2 regions of the Mesorhizobium sp. B2-3-5 genome follow, and region 2 is predicted to be linked to the other one. Evidence: predicted binding sites of a transcription regulator. Region 2 holds the regulator's gene; the other holds the start of a gene.

Region 1 (8,029 bases), on a different contig from region 2:
AAAGGTGGCACACCACTGATGCAGGACAGGCAGCTTGCCGGCATCGACCTGCCGGTGAAGGCGCTGGCCTGGGAAGATGAAGAAGGCAAGGTCTGGCTGTCCTACAATGATGCGAATTGGATCGCCGGGCGCCATGGCCTGGGCGACGCCAGCCGTGCCGCGGTCGTGGCGATGGCCGCCGGCATGGAAAAGGTGATCGCCTCTGCTGCTGGAATGGATCAATCATGAGGCTCGCCTGCCGCGATGATCTTGCCGTGATCGTCGCGTTGACGAAAGCAGCCTATGCTCCCTACGACGCCATACTCGACGCGCCGCCGATCCCGGTTACCGAGGACTACGCGCCGCGCATCGCCCAGGGCGAGGTCTGGTTGCTGGAGAGCGCCGGCGAGCTCGCCGGTCTGATAACGCTAGAGCGTCACGCCGATCACGCGATGATCTTCTCCGTCGCGGTGTCACCTGCCTTCCAGGGTAAGGGCTTCGGCATAACGCTGCTCAAGCACGCCGATGACCAGGCACGTCTTTGGGGCTTGCCCGAGGTGCGGCTCTACACCAACGCCAGGATGGAGCGGAACATCGCGCTGTATCTCGCTTACGGTTATCGCGAAACGGGTCGCCGGCCCAATCCCTACCGGCCAGGATGGGTGCTCGTCGACATGGCCAAGCCGGTCGGCGAAATCACGGCAGCCTGATCTTTCTGAACTCGGCCAGACTTCTGCACTTGGGAGGACCACAATGAGCAAATCGGGAACAATCCGCTCCGGCATGGGCGGGTGGACCTTCGAGCCCTGGGACACGTCCTTCTATCCGGACAAACTGCCGAAGGCGAAGCAGTTGCAATATGCCAGCCGTCAGGTGCCAAGCATCGAGGTCAACGGCACCTATTATTCGAGCTTCAAGGAGCCGACCTTCGTCAAATGGGCCAGCGAAGCGCCGGACGGTTTCGTCTATTCGCTGAAGGGCAATCGCTTCGTCACCAACCGGCGCGTGCTCGGCGAGGCCGGCGAATCGATGATGCGCTTCCTCGGTTCGGGTGTGGCCGCGCTCGGCGACAAGCTCGGGCCGATCCTGTGGCAGTTCGCGCCGACGAAGAAATTCGATCCGGACGATTTCGAAGCCTTTCTGAAACTGCTGCCGGAAAAGCAGGACGGTGTCGCGTTGCGCCATGCGCTTGAAGTGCGCAACGACAGTTTCATTGTCCCGGAATTTCCCGCGCTGGCGCGCAAATACAAGGCGGCGATCGTCTACGCCGATCATGCCAAATACCCCGATATCGCCGACGTCACCGGCGATTTCGTGTATGCGCGACTGCAGACCGGCAGCGACGACAATCCCGATTGCTACACACCACAGGGCCTCGACGAATGGGCGGCGCGGGCAAAGATCTGGGCGGAAGGCGGACAGCCGGCCGATTTGCGGCGCGCCGATCCCGCAACCGACGCGCCGGTGCAGCCACGCGACGTGTTTGTCTATTTCATCACCGAGGGCAAGGTACGCGCGCCGTTCGGGGCCATGGCGCTGATGAAGCGCATAGCCGACTGACGAGCATCAGTCGGCATCCGGGTGCGCTGTTAGCTCGTCACCAATGCCTTTTGCGCGTAACAGAGCGCCTATTCGCGGCATCTTCGGCGTCATCGTAACCTTATCGACACTTCCTTGCTACATGAATGCGCGGACGCCAAGCCGCAGAGCTGGAACCGCCGCCGGCAGGGAAAAGAGGGGCATGTCGCTCGACTACACTTCACTTCTGCTGGCTGTCGGATTCTCCGCCGCCTGCCTGAGCCTGACACTGTTCGGCATGTGGTTGACCGCGCGCACGGAGCGATTCCTGCTGACATGGGCTATCAGCCTCGTGTTCGTGGTCGGTGATATCTTCGTCTATGACGCCTATATCGACATGCCTGGGCGCCTACTTGGCATCGCCGCTCTGGCGTTCCTGTTGATTGGTTTCTCAGTCATGCTGGGTGCCGCCTACCAGTTCAGGACGGGCGGCTCGCCGCTGCGGCACACCATGTTTGGCTGCTGTTCGCTAGCGGTGGCGCTGCCGCCCATGGCTCTGGGCTATGATGGCCTCGGCTTCATGTTCGAGAACCTGTTCGCCGCCCTGCTCCTGTTTGCGACGGCGTTCGAATACTGGAGAGGCCGCGACGAAGCCCCTGCCCTGACGATCGGCATCACCGCGCTCTATTCGGCCACCGCCGCCTCCTTCGCGCTCTGCGCCATGGTGCTTGCCTGGGATGGAAAACTTGTCCTGGGCCATGCGCCGAGCAACTGGGCCGAGGAATTGAGCCTCGTCGTGGTTATCGCCAGCATGACGGGGATTGGCGCGCTCTCGCTTGCCCTCAATCAGGGTCGTCTGGCGAGGCACCACCGCCGCAATGCCCTGACCGATCCCCTGACAGGCCTGCTCAACCGGCGCGCTCTGTTCGACATGCATGGTAATGTCCCGGTCGGCGCCTTTACCGCGGTGGTCGTCTTCGACCTCGACAACTTCAAGGCCATCAACGACGAGTTCGGCCACGCGGCGGGCGACGAGGTGCTGAAGGTGTTCGCCAGCGAACTCGCTGGCAATCTTCGCCAGACCGACGTCGCCGCGCGCATGGGCGGCGAAGAATTCGCGCTGGTGTTGAAGCGCACTTTGCCGGAAACGGTGGAGGCGGCGGCGGAGCGCATCCGGACAGCTTTCTCGACGCGCCTGATAGAGACCGAAACCGGCTCGCTTACGTGCACGGTTAGCGCTGGTTTTGCGTTTGGCAGCAAGGAAGGCCTCAGCTTCGACAAGGTGCTCAGCGCCGCCGACAAGGCGCTCTATGACGCCAAGCGCGGCGGCCGCAATCGCGTCACGGCCTCTCCATTGCGGCGCGCGAGCTGACCGCGCGGATCGATATCGAGCCTGTGATTTGTCGGGCGGGCGAAAGCGGCCCTACGCCGCCATCACGATTTCATTGAAGGTATCGAGGTCGACGTAGAAGACCTTGGTGATCTCCTCGATCAGATCGTCGTAGTCGCAGCCCTGTGACCTCAGGATATTGATGGCGGCTATGATGTCGACACGCTCTGTGAGCCGCCTTTTCTGGTAATCTTCGACGAAACGTTCCATGGCTGTCCCTTAGCCTGTGTGCCCAAACGCGTTGAACGACAATCAGATCGCAGGAGGCTAGGAAGCTTTGCTTGCGTGGAACTTGCACGGCCTTCGCCGCTCCTCGATCTGCGATAACCAGACTGATACGGAAGCGGCCGACTCACAAAAGCCAAGAAAAGACTAGCATGCAGTCCCCGATTCACCAGGGATGCAGACGGCTGGACGGAACAAATATTGGGCTTGCCACGGAGTTCGGATCGCTATCCGAAGTCTATCGCCGATTCTAGACGGAAAGGAACTTGCTGGCGTCCGCATTCGAGATTCTCCCGCGCTGTGAGAAGCGGAAAGATCTCTCTGCTCAAAGGCAGCATGCGATGCCCGACCGGGCGCGGTCATGCGCCGCGCTCCGGTCGAGCGCCTTCCCCTCGAAGGCAACGCTTCCGCCCGACAGCCGGTGTGGCCGTGGGCGCCGCACAATGCCAAGCAACCGCCATGCCAACCGATGGGACAAGCCGAGAAAGGAAAAATACACAACATTATTAGTGCCTTATCATGACATCACCTGAATGGGTGACGGCGATGATAAGAAGCTCAAGGGCAGAAAATTGTGCAGCGCATCATCATTTGCTCAATTTTCATCCAGTCATCAAAAAATGCCCAAGCCTTGATCTCTCCCGGCATTCGTCTGATGGCGGCGTTGCGGCATCGAGCGGAATTGGGGCAAGCTGTCTCCTGCAGGCGAGCAAGGTCATGGTAACAGGCATTTCACGCATATTCATCGGCATGGCGCTTCTGGTGGCGGCAACAGGAACCGCGCGGGCCGACTTCAGCGACGGCAAGATGCCTGACGGCAGCTATCACTGCGAAGTCTACCTGCTCGGCATGTTCCTCAACCTGGGCGATATCACCATCAAGGGGAACGTCTATACGGGCCCCGTCACCTTCGGGACCGTCCGACAGGGCTATAACTACCAGATGGACGCGAACGGCGTGATCTCCTGGTTGGGACCGCTCGGCGGTTACACCACCGGCGGCAATTCCCTGTCACTGACCCAGGCAACCCTGGACGGCCAGAACCCGCCCTCCTTCGACATCATCATGAAGCAACCCGACGGGGCCTACACCGCTTCGACCTGCACCAAGGGCGGCAGCCAATAGCCCAACCCTGCACGACGGCCGTGTCCTCGGCGGCTCGAACTTGCCTCGATGTCATCGACATGTTGCCGAAGCTGGATAGGCAGCGGTGCGCCGTCACATCCACCTCGAGAGGCAGACATATGGCCGACTTCCCGTCTTCATCCTCCCCCGTCATCCGCGACGTCATCGCCGAGCGCGTCTCGCGCCGCGCCCTCCTGAAAGGCAGCCTTGCATCTGGCGCCCTCGTCGCCGGCGGCGGCTTTGTCGGCTCGTTGTTTGCCGGCGAAACACATGCCATTGCCGCGCTTTCCGCCCTCGGTTTTCCCGAATTGAAGCGCGTCTATGACAAGAACCACGCCGCCGCCGAAGGCTACGAAACGACGATCGTTGCTCGCTGGGGCGATCCGCTTGTCGCCGGCCTGCCGGATTTCGACGGCAACACGGTCGCGGCCGACGAACAGGAAAAGCGCTTCGGCTACAATTGCGACTACATCGCCTTCATGCCGTTGCCCAAGGGTTCGGTGAACTCCGACCATGGTCTGCTTTGCGTCAACAACGAGTACATCTCGCCGAATGTGATGTTCCCCGGCATGACCGAGGACGGCGCCGGCAAGACGATGAATAGGGAACAGGTCGATCTCGGCCTGGCGGCGATGGGGCATTCGATCGTCGAGATCATGCTCAAGGACGGCAAGTGGCAAACCATCGAGGATAGCCCGCTCAATCGCCGCATCACCGCCAACACCGAAATGACCGTCTCCGGGCCGGTGGCCGGCCATGCGTTTATGAAAACCTCGGCCGATGTGAACGGCACGAAGGTGCTGGGCACCAGCTATAATTGCAGCGGCGGCGTCACCCCATGGGGCACGGTGCTGACCTGTGAGGAAGGCGTTTGCGACCTGTTCGGCGGCGATCCGAAGAAGGCGCCGACCGCGGATATTCTCGACCGTTATGGTTTTGACGGCTCCGACATCTATGGCCGTGGCCGTTTCCATGATCGCTTCAACATCGACAAGGAGCCCAACGAAGCCAACCGCTTCGACTGGGTGGTCGAGATCGACCCTTACGATCCCCGCTCGAAGCCGGTGAAGCGCACGGCACTTGGCCGCATGTCGCATGAGGCCTCGACCGTCGTCGTCAACAAGGACGGCCGCATCGTCGTCTACATGGGCGACGATGACTATTTCGAATACATGTACCGCTACGTTTCGAAAAAGGCGTACGACAAGGCGAACCCGGCTTCGAGCAATGGCCTCCTGGACGACGGCGTGCTCTCTGTCGCCCGTTACGACGCCGATGGCTCGATGACATGGCTGCCGCTGATTCACAGCCAGGGCAAGCTCACCGCCGAGAACGGTTTTGCCGACCAGGCCGAGGTGCTGCTGAAGACGCGGCTGGCGGCGGATGCGCTTGGCGCGACCCCGATGGACCGCCCGGAGGACATCGAGACCAATCCAGTTACCGGCCGCGTCTACGCTGTCATGACCAAGAACAAGAAACGCGACGAATCCAAGGTCAACCCGGCCAACACGCGGCCCGAAAATCTCTGGGGTCATATCGTCGAATTGATTCCCCCCGGCGGCCGTGGCGCGGACGCCGACCACACCGCCGACAAATACACCTGGGATCTGTTCGTTCTGTGCGGCAATCCGAAGGATGCAAAAATCGGCGCCACTTTCCATCCCGACACGTCGGACAATGGCTGGTTCGTCTGCCCCGACAACATCACCTTCGACCCCGCCGGCCGCCTTTGGGTGGCAACCGATGGTGCCAACGATTTCGATCTCCCCGACGGCGTCTATGGCGTCGACACGGAAGGCCCGGCGCGTGGCCTGCCAAAGCTGCTGTTCACCTGCCCGCACGGCGCGGAAGCGACCGGCCCCTGCTTCACGCCGGATGGCACCACGCTGTTCCTTTCGGTCCAGCATCCATCCGAGGACGCCGAGACGCTTGAGAAGGCGCAGTCGCTGTGGCCCGACTTCAAGGATGGCCAGCCGCCACGGCCCTCGGTTGTCGCCATTCGCCGCAAGGACGGCCAGCCGGTGGGGGCATAACGGTCAGCGCCACAAAAGGAGGCGAGCGCGCCCCTGAGGTGGCAATGATCAGCGCCCTTCCGTGGCGAGTTCGAGGGCCAGGCGGCTCATGTCGGTGAAAAGCCCCTGGCGTTCGGAATAGTCGGTCAATTCGCCGGTCTCGATATGGTCGACCACCGTGCAGATCGACAGCGCACGGATCCCGAAATGCCCGGCAATGCGGTAAAGCGCGCTGGTTTCCATATCCACCGCCAGGACCCCGCCCGCCCGCGCCTCGGCAAACCGGGCACGGCCATCCGGATGATGGAAGATGTCGCTGCAGACGGTCGGACCGACATGGAGGGCGATGCCGAGTTCAGCAGCTTTGGCCAAAGCAAGGACAAGCAGCGCCGGATCCGGGCCGGCGGCAGCGCCGTAGAGACCAAAGACCTGACCGCTTTGGGTATTTTCGGGCCGCGCTGATTGCGAAATGACAAGGCTTCGCAGCTTAACCTCGGCGGTCAGGCTGCCGCAGGTACCGGCGCGGATCAAAGTCCGGACGCCATGACAATCCAACAGTTCATGCGCATAGATCAGGAACGACGAAACACCGATGCCCGTTGCCTGAATGCTGACACGCTTGCCTCGATAAAGGCCGGTAAAACCCAGAGCGCCCCGCCTGCGATTGACGCAACGTGGCCCTTCCAGAAAGGTGTTCGCCATCCATTCGGCGCGCTGCGGGTCGCCCGGCAGCAACACCGTATCGGCGTAGTCGCCCCTGTCTGCTTCAATGTGTGGCGTCAACAGTTGCTTCCCCAAGCCGGCCTGCCCGTTCGCCCGCAATCATGGCGTTGTCGGGGCGTTGCGCAAGACGGATTACGGGAGAACGCTACGACTCGAGCATGTCCTTGACGATCGTTGCCAGCTGCTTGAGCGAGAACGGCTTCGGCAGGAAGCCGAAATGCGCCTCCGCCGGCAGGTTCCTGGCGAACGCGTCCTCGGCGTAGCCGGACACGAAGACAAACTTGATGTCCGGCTGGCGCTTGCGCAATTCGCCCAGCAGGGTCGGCCCGTCCATCTCCGGCATCACCACGTCCGAAACGACGATGTCGACCTTGCCGCCAAGGGCCTCGAACACTTCCAGCGCCTCGACGCCCGAGGATGCCTCATGCACGGTGTAGCCGCGCGAGGTCAGCGCCCGCACGCCGCCCATGCGCACGGCGTCCTCATCCTCGACCAGCAGCACGGTAGCCGAACCGGACAGGTCCTTGGTGTTGTCAGCCGGTTTGACAGGCGCTGAGCTCGGCGTGTCACCCGGTTCGGCGGCCTTCTTCGCTTCCGCAATGTGGCGCGGCAGGAAGATGCGGAAGGTCGATCCCTTGCCGACCTCGGAATCGCAAAAAATGAAGCCGCCGGTCTGCTTGATGATGCCATAGACCATGGATAGGCCAAGGCCAGTGCCCTTGCCGACCTCCTTGGTGGTGAAGAACGGCTCGAAGATCTTCTTCAATACGTCGGGCGCGATGCCGCTGCCGCTATCCTCGACTTCGACCACGACATAGTCTGCCGCGGTGAGTTCGCGGTAGGGGAAGGTCTTGCACTCCTCGGCGGTCACGTTGCGGGTGCGCACGGTGAGGTCGCCGCCGGCCGGCATCGCGTCGCGCGCATTGACGGCCAGGTTGACCACCACCTGCTCGAACTGGCCGATATCGACCTTGACCGGCCACAGATCGCGGCCGTGGTCGATCTTCAGCTTGATATCGTTACCGACCAGGCGGGCAAGCAGCATCCTGAGATCGGC
Region 2 (8,029 bases):
TGATCAGGAAGATGCCGATGCCATCGGACTTGAGCTGCCTGACCAGTTCGCCGACCTGTGCCGTTTCCTGGGGCCCAAGCGCCGCGGTCGGCTCGTCCATGATCAGGATGCGGGCGTTGAACAGGATCGCGCGTGCGATCGCCACCGACTGCCGCTGCCCGCCCGACAGCTTGATGACCGGCTCCTTGAAACGCTGGAAGCGGGGATTGAGCCGCCCCATCACCTTGCGCGCCTCGGCCTCCATCGCCACGTCGTCGAGCGTGCCCCAGGCGGTCATCAGCTCGCGGCCGAGGAACAAATTGGCGGCGGAGTCGACATTGTCGGCCAGCGCCAGCGTCTGATAGATCGTCTCGATGCCGTATTTCTTGGCATCGCGCGGATTGGTGATCGTGGCTTCCTCGCCATTGACGAAGATCTGCCCGGCGTCGCGCTTGTAGGCGCCGGAGAGTATCTTGATCAGCGTCGACTTGCCGGCGCCGTTGTGGCCGAGCAGCGCCACGACCTCGCCGGGGAAAAGATCGATCGAGGCGTCATCGACGGCCCGGATGCCGCCAAAGGCAATCGAGATGTTGCGCATGTCGACCAGCGGCGTGCCGGCGGGAGCGGTTTTGTCAGCCATGATCGTATCCTCTAAACCCGCTTGCGATAGACGGTGTCGAGCCAGACGGCGATGACCAGCACGGCGCCGACGACGATGCTCTGCAGCGGCGAGTCGACACCAAGCAGCACCATGCCCGATTGCAGCGACTGCATCAGCAGCGCGCCGAGCATGGCGCCGATGATCGTTCCCGAACCGCCGGCAAGCGAGGTGCCGCCGATGACGGCGGCGGCGATGACGAGCAGCTCGTCCAATGTTCCAAGCACATTGGTGGACGAGTTCTGCCGGGCCGACGAGATCGCGGCGGCGATCGTGGCCAGCACGCCCATGATCATGAACACCTTCATGGTGATCCAGCGCGTGTTGATGCCGGCGAGATTGGCGGCCTCCGGATTGCCGCCGATGGCAAAGACATAGCGACCGAAACGGGTGCGGTTGGTGATGAAGGTCATGATCAGCCCGACCGCAACCGCCATCAGCACCGGAATGGCGATGCCGTGAGCGATGAACAGGCCGCCCTCGGGCACGGTGATGTTGTTGGCGGCGGCGTATCTGTTCACGATGCCGATCGGCCACGGATAGGAGTTGGCCAGCCACACCGCGCCCATGATGGCGGCGCAGGTGACGGCGCCAAGCAGCGTCTCGGCCCAGATCGGGCGCAGCGGGAAGCGGAAACGCTTGCGCTGCACCCGTCCGTTGAACAGCGCAAACACCACGGCGAGGCAGGCGACGATGCCGACGATCCAGCTCCAGGTGGCGCCGATCGATCCGGCCGGCCCGCCTCCCATCAGCTGGAAGGTGGCGTCGAGCGGCGCCACGGTCTGGCCGCTGGTGACCCACCAGGCAGCGCCGCGCCAGACCAGCAGGCCGCCAAGCGTGACGATGAAGGCCGGCACTTCGAGATAGGCGATGATGAAGCCCTGGAAGGCGCCGATCAGCAGGCCCAGCACCAGGCCGATGAACAGCGCGAGCACCCAGATCCACGGATTGCCGAGTTCAAGCCCGACAAACCGCACCAGGAAATGCACCTGGGCAAAACCCATGACCATGCCGATCAGGCCCTCGGCCGAGCCGACGGACAGGTCGATGTTGCGCATGACGATGACCAGCACCATGCCGCAGGCCATGATGGCAACCGCGGAGCTTTGTACTGAAAGGTTCCATAGATTGCGCGGCGTGAGAAAGGTGCGGCTGTCGAAATCGAGCGGATTGACGCCCAGACGCAGGCTCGAAATCACGTGCAGTCCGACCCAGATCAGCAACAGAGCGCCAATCATGCCGAGCATGCGGGTGTCGATCTCGGTTGCCTTCAGGAAGCGGGCAACCGCGCCGAGTTCCGAGGCGCGTGCGGTATCGACCTGCGGCGGGTTGGACGTCGTGTCGGTCATGATTTCCTCCCACTGGCCGCCGTCTGGCGCGGACGCCGGAGCCCAGCCTAGAAGCTATCCGCCTGATGCGGAAACACAAATCTTTTTGAGAAAACGCCGCGGCTTTGAAGCAATTCCAGGAAAAGTGCGTGGCGGTTTTGCATCCGGAATTGCGGGAAACAATGGGCTGGAACGGTTCAGCGATTCAAGAAACACTGAACCGTTCCAGGGCCGCGGCGTCTATATCTGAGAGAAACAGGCCAGCTTAGTTGCAGGCCGCGACGGTGCCGGCGGCGACGCCCGCGCAGACTTCGTCCTTCTTGATCCAGCCGGCATCGATGACGACGTTGAGATTGTCCTTGGTGATGGCGACCGGGGTCAGGAACAGCGACTTGACGGTGTTGCCGCCAGGCGTCGTGAAGTCCTTCACGCCGGCGATGTCGGTCATCTTCTTGCCGTCAGCCAGCTGCGAGGCGATCTCGGCGGCATTCCTGCCGAGCTCACGCGCGTCCTTCCACACCGACACGGTCTGCGTGCCGAGCGCGATGCGGTTCAGCGCGGCATGGTCGCCGTCCTGGCCCGACACCGGCACTGTGCCGGCAAGGCCTTGCGCGGTCAGCGCCGCGACGACACCGCCGGCGGTGCCGTCATTGGCGGCGACCACGGCATCGACCTTGTTGTCGTTGGCGGTCAGGAACTGCTCCATGTTCTTCTGGGCGTTGGCGGGCAGCCAGCCGTCCGTATAGGCCTCGCCGACATTCTTGATCTTGCCGCTGTCGATGGCCGGCTTGAGCACTTCCATCGAGCCCGAGAACAGGAAGTCGGCATTCGGATCGGCGCCCGAGCCCTTGATGAAGACATAGTTGCCTTCCGGCTTGACCTTGAACACCGCGCGGGCCTGCATGCGGCCGACTTCCTTGTTGTCGAAGGTCAGGTAGAAGACGTCCTTGTTCTCGATCAGGCGGTCATAGCCGACGACCGGAATGCCTTCGTCCAGCGCCTTCTGGACGGCCGGGCCGATCGCCGAGGCGTCCTGCGCCAGGATGATCAGCGAATTGGCGCCCTGCGAGATCAGGCTCTCGACGTCGGTGAGCTGCTTGCCGGGATTGGACTGCGCGTCGGCGGAGATGTATTTGTCGCCGGCGGCCTCGATCGCCTTCTTCATGGCGGCCTCGTCGGTCTTCCAGCGCTCTTCCTGGAAGTTGGACCAAGAAACGCCGATGACCTTGCCCTTCGCCTGCGCGACCGACGCGAGCGTCAGTGACATGGCGACACCCGCCAGGATGGCGACTGCGAATCTCTTCATGATTATCCTCCCTGCGCCGCGTATGGCGCGACCAAACTGGCCCGAAGGCCGGCACAAAGGCTCTATTTTTTCGAGCCTCAAAAAAAATAGTGATGCATCGCCGGAAAGCTGTCAACAATGATTCTGATGGATTTCGAGGGCCCGGGAACCTTTTTTCGAGCCCCGCAATAAATAAATGACAGCATCGGCCGCTTCTGCCAGTATTTAATCGTGTTGCCGACAGTGTTCGAGGTCAGGAAGAACCGCGGCGACCGGGAGGATATGGGAAAAACATGTCGGTCGGAATCCGCCACGACGACCTGCGCCGGCGCAACCGCGCGATGGTGATTGCCGCGGTGCGCCGGGCCGGCCAGTCCTCGCGCACCGAAATCGCCGCGACCACCGGCCTCAGCCACTCCACCATATCGGCGATTTCCTCCGATCTGATCGGCGAAGGTATCCTGGCCGAAGGCAAGCCGAGCGAGGCCGGCGCGCTCAAACGCGGCAGGCCGCAGGTCGGCCTTGGCCTCAATGCGGAAGCCGCAACGGTGATGACCGCTGTGCTGTCGCTGAATTTCCTGTCCGTCGCCGTTATCGACTATGCCGGCCAGGTCATATCAGAGGAACAGCGCCGGCTGGACACGCTGACCATGTCGCGCGATGCACTGATCGGCGAATGCGTCGCCATCGTGCGGCGGCGCCTGGAGGATCCCGACATCGACGTGCGCAGCGTCGCCCGCGTCGCGCTGGCCATCCAGGGCATCACCGACACCGATGCCCGGGCAATGCTGTGGTCGCCCATCACGCCGCAGACCGACATCGCCTTCGCCGACATACTCGAAGCCGAGTTCGGCATCCCCGCCACCGTGGAGAATGACTGCAACATGATGGCGGTGGCGCTGCGCTGGCGCGATCCCGAGCGCTACCGCGACGACTTCATCGCCATTCTCCTTTCGCACGGCATCGGCATGGGCCTGGTGCTGAAGGGCGAGCTCTTCACCGGCACCCACTCCTCGGGCGGCGAATTCGGCCACATGATCCATCGGCCAGGCGGCGCGCTCTGCCGCTGCGGGCGGCGCGGCTGCGTCGAAGCCTATGCCGGCAATTACGCCATCTGGCGCAACGCCAGGCAGCTCAGCGAGGACACCGAGCCGGTGGCCGATGTCAGCGACGCGCAGATGCGGGCGCTGGCGGCGACGGCGCGGCAAACGGACGGGCCCGAGCGCGAGGCCTACCGCAGGGCCGGCGAGGCGCTGGGCTACGGCCTCGGCAGCCTGTTCGCGCTGATCGATCCCGCCCCCGTCGCCATGGTCGGCGTCAGCGCCGCCGCCTTCGACCTGATCGAGCCGGCCTTGCGCGAGGCCATCGCCCAGACCGCCGGCGGCCAGCACTCGAAATCGATTTCCTTCGACACCGAGCCTAACGAGTTGCCGCTGATCCGCGAGGGCTGCGCCATGCGGGCGCTGACTTTCGTCGACCAGGAGATTTTCGCGCCGGGCATGCAGGCGAAAGCCGGCTCCGGGGAGAACGTGGCCTGAATAACGTCGCGCTCAATCCTCGCGGATCGCATACCCTGCACCACGAATGGTGCGGATGACGTCGGGCATGCGGCCGTTGTTGACCGCCTTGCGCAACCGGCCGACATGCACATCCACCGTGCGCTCGTCGATATAGATCGTCTCTCCCCAGACATTGTCGAGCAGCTGGCTGCGCGAAAACACCCGGCCGGGATGACGCATCATGAATTCGAGCAGGCGGAATTCGGTCGGCCCGAGCCGGATTTCGCTCTTCTTGCGGTAGACGCGATGTGATTCGCGGTCGAGCACGATGTCGCCGACCTTGAGCACACTGGACAACACTTCCGGCTTGGCGCGGCGCAGCAGCGCCTTGACCCTGGCCATGAATTCCGGTGTCGAGAACGGCTTGACCAGATAATCGTCGGCGCCGGTCGAAAGGCCGCGCACGCGGTCGCTTTCCTCGCCGCGCGCCGTCAGCATGATGATCGGCAGCCGCTCGGTCTCGGGCCGCATCCTTAGCCGGCGACAGAGTTCGATGCCGGACACCGCCGGCACCATCCAGTCGAGCACCAGCAGGTCGGGGACATTCTCCTGCAGGCGGATCTCCGCCTCATCGCCGCGCGGGACCACCTCGACCTGATAGCCTTCCGATTCCAGATTGTAGCGGAGGAGCACGCCGAGCGGCTCCTCATCCTCCACCACCATGATGCGTGGCGCGATCATCGACTGGTCACCTCTAAAGCAATTCCAGGAAAAGTGTGAAGCGGTTTCCGTCCGGAATTGCATGGAAACAAGAGCGGTTTTCCGTGAAACGGTGAACCGCTCTGACGATCAAGCCGCCGGCGCCGACATCGCCGTTTCGTCCTGCTTTGGACGATTCGCTGGCAGCTGCGTACCGGTCAGCACGTAGTAGGCATTCTCGGCGATGTTGGTCACATGATCGCCGATCCGCTCGAGATTCTTGGCGCAGAACAACAGATGCGTGCAAGCGGTGATGTTGCGCGGATCCTCCATCATGTAGGTGAGAAGTTCGCGGAACACGGAGGTGTATTTGACGTCGATGCGTTCGTCGTCGGCGCGCAGCTTGGCAAGGGCCTCGGCATCGTGCGCCGCATACTCCTCGATCACGCCCTGCACCTGGATCAGCACCAGCTGCGCCATGGCGTCTATCGAATGCGACAGGTCGCGCGGCGTGGTGGACAGGCCGACCGTACCGACGCGCTTGGCGATGTTCTTGGCAAGATCGCCAATGCGTTCGAGGTCGCCGGCCATGCGGATCGACCCGACGACATGCCGCAGATCGTCGGCCATCGGCTGGCGCTTGGCGATCAGCGTGATGGCGCGATCGTCGAGTTCGCGCTGGCGCGCGTCCATGATGACGTCGTCGGAGACAACGCGCTGTGCCAGCGCGTTGTCGGAGTTCAGCAGCGCCTTGGTGGCGCCGCCGACCATCGAGCTGGCGAGATCGCCCATGTCGCTGATCAGCCTGCTGATCTGTCCGAGATCCTCGTCGAAAGAAGCGACTGTGTGTTCGGCCATGATCCTGGTCCTCGTATGCGTGAGATCAGCCGAAGCGGCCGGTGATATAGTCCTGCGTGCGCTTCTCGCGGGGCGATGTGAAGATCTTCTCGGTACGGTCGAACTCGACCAGCTCGCCCAGATACATGAAAGCCGTCTGGCGCGACACGCGCGCCGCCTGCTGCATGTTGTGGGTGACGATGACGATCGTGTAGTCGGCCTGCAGCTCGTCGATCAGCTCCTCGATCTTGGCGGTCGACAGCGGGTCTAGCGCCGAGGCCGGCTCGTCGAGCAGGATGACCTCCGGCTTCACCGCCACGGTGCGGGCGATGCAAAGACGCTGCTGCTGGCCGCCCGAAAGGCTGAGGCCGCTGGCGTTGAGCTTGTCCTTGACCTCGGTCCACAGAGCCGCGCGCTTCAGCGCCTGCTCGACACGGCCGTCCATCTCGGCCTTGCTGATCTTCTCATAGAGCCTGACGCCGAACGCGATGTTTTCATAGATCGACATCGGAAACGGCGTCGGCTTCTGGAACACCATGCCGATCTTGGTGCGCAGCAGGTTGAGGTCCTGCGAGCGGTCGAGAATGTTCCGACCGTCAAGCAGCACCTGACCCTCGGCGCTCTGCTTCGGGTAGAGCTCGTAGATGCGGTTGAAGACGCGCAGCAGCGTCGACTTCCCGCAGCCCGAAGGGCCGATGAAGGCGGTGACACTGCGCTCGGGCAGCGACAGGCTGATGTCCTTCAGCGCCTTCGACTGGCCATAGTAGAAATTGAGGTTCTTGACCTCGATCTTGGCCTTTTCCACGGCAGCCTCGGCCACGTTCAAATCGGTGGACAACATCGGTTTCATCTGTCCTCTCTGCGTCCGGTAAGGCTGCGGGCGAAGATGCTCAGCCCGAGAACCGTTAAGGTGATTATGAGTGCGCCGGTCCAGGCCAGTTGCTGCCATTCCTCGTAGGGGCTGAGAGCGAACTGGAAGATGGTGACAGGCAGGCTGGCCATCGGCGCGTTGAGATTGCTTGACCAGAACTGGTTGTTGAGCGCGGTGAAGAGCAGCGGCGCCGTCTCGCCGGAAATGCGGGCGATGGCCAGCAATATGCCGGTGACGATGCCGGAGAGTGCCGCACGATAGGCGACAGAGCGGATGACCACCCAGCGCGGTGCGCCGATCGCGGCGCCTGCCTCGCGCAAGGCGTTCGGCACCAGGTTGAGCATGTCCTCTGTGGTGCGCACCACGACCGGGATGACGAGGATGGCCAGCGCGACGGCGCCGGCGATGGCGGAGAAGTGCCCCATCGGCCGCACCAGCAACTCATAGACGAACAGGCCGATAACGATCGACGGCGCCGACAGCAGGATGTCGTTGATGAAACGCACCACCGTGGTCAGCTTCGAGAAGCGTCCGTATTCGGCCATGTAAGTACCGGCCAGCACACCGATCGGCGTGCCGACGATGACGCCGATGACGGTCATCACGATGCTGCCATAGATGGCGTTCAGCAGGCCGCCGGCATCGCCGGGCGGTGGCGTCATCTCAGTGAAGACCGCCAGCGAAACGCCGGACAGGCCTTTGTAGACCAGGGCGCCGAGGATCAGCGCCAGCCAGGCAAGGCCGATGCCGGCGGCGACGACGCAGAGCGCCATCATCACGCCGTTCCTTCTCTTGCGTCTGTTGTGGAGTGCCAGGGACGTCGACATCGGTCAGGCTCCCGTGCGGGCGTCGATGCGCATCAGCATATAGCGT

The links. The regulator PhoB, encoded in region 2, activates phosphate uptake and scavenging genes when phosphate is short. The targets are predictions, from matches to a motif close to TGTCATNNANCTGTCAT.
Region 1: FJ958_RS04315 (PhoX family phosphatase) is a predicted target of PhoB. The motif match lies at 4,287-4,303, and genes of this name have one in related genera.

The regions. Positions count from the first base shown of each region.
Region 1 is NZ_VFVX01000002.1:295,312-303,340, forward strand. It holds gene FJ958_RS04280 (DUF302 domain-containing protein) at 1-228, shown strand, start outside; gene FJ958_RS04285 (GNAT family N-acetyltransferase) at 225-689, shown strand; gene FJ958_RS04290 (DUF72 domain-containing protein) at 733-1,539, shown strand; gene FJ958_RS04295 (GGDEF domain-containing protein) at 1,721-2,869, shown strand; gene FJ958_RS04300 (hypothetical protein) at 2,921-3,097, opposite strand; gene FJ958_RS04310 (hypothetical protein) at 3,830-4,237, shown strand; gene FJ958_RS04315 (PhoX family phosphatase) at 4,357-6,270, shown strand; gene FJ958_RS04320 (DeoD-type purine-nucleoside phosphorylase) at 6,319-7,032, opposite strand; gene FJ958_RS04325 (PAS domain-containing sensor histidine kinase) at 7,118-8,029, opposite strand, start outside.
Region 2 is NZ_VFVX01000008.1:204,737-212,765, forward strand. It holds gene FJ958_RS12720 (ATP-binding cassette domain-containing protein) at 1-619, opposite strand, end outside; gene FJ958_RS12725 (sugar ABC transporter permease) at 631-1,986, opposite strand; gene FJ958_RS12730 (hypothetical protein) at 1,976-2,215, shown strand; gene xylF (D-xylose ABC transporter substrate-binding protein) at 2,231-3,271, opposite strand; gene FJ958_RS12740 (ROK family protein) at 3,544-4,788, shown strand; gene phoB (phosphate regulon transcriptional regulator PhoB) at 4,801-5,490, opposite strand; gene phoU (phosphate signaling complex protein PhoU) at 5,599-6,306, opposite strand; gene pstB (phosphate ABC transporter ATP-binding protein PstB) at 6,332-7,135, opposite strand; gene pstA (phosphate ABC transporter permease PstA) at 7,132-7,983, opposite strand; gene pstC (phosphate ABC transporter permease subunit PstC) at 7,987-8,029, opposite strand, start outside.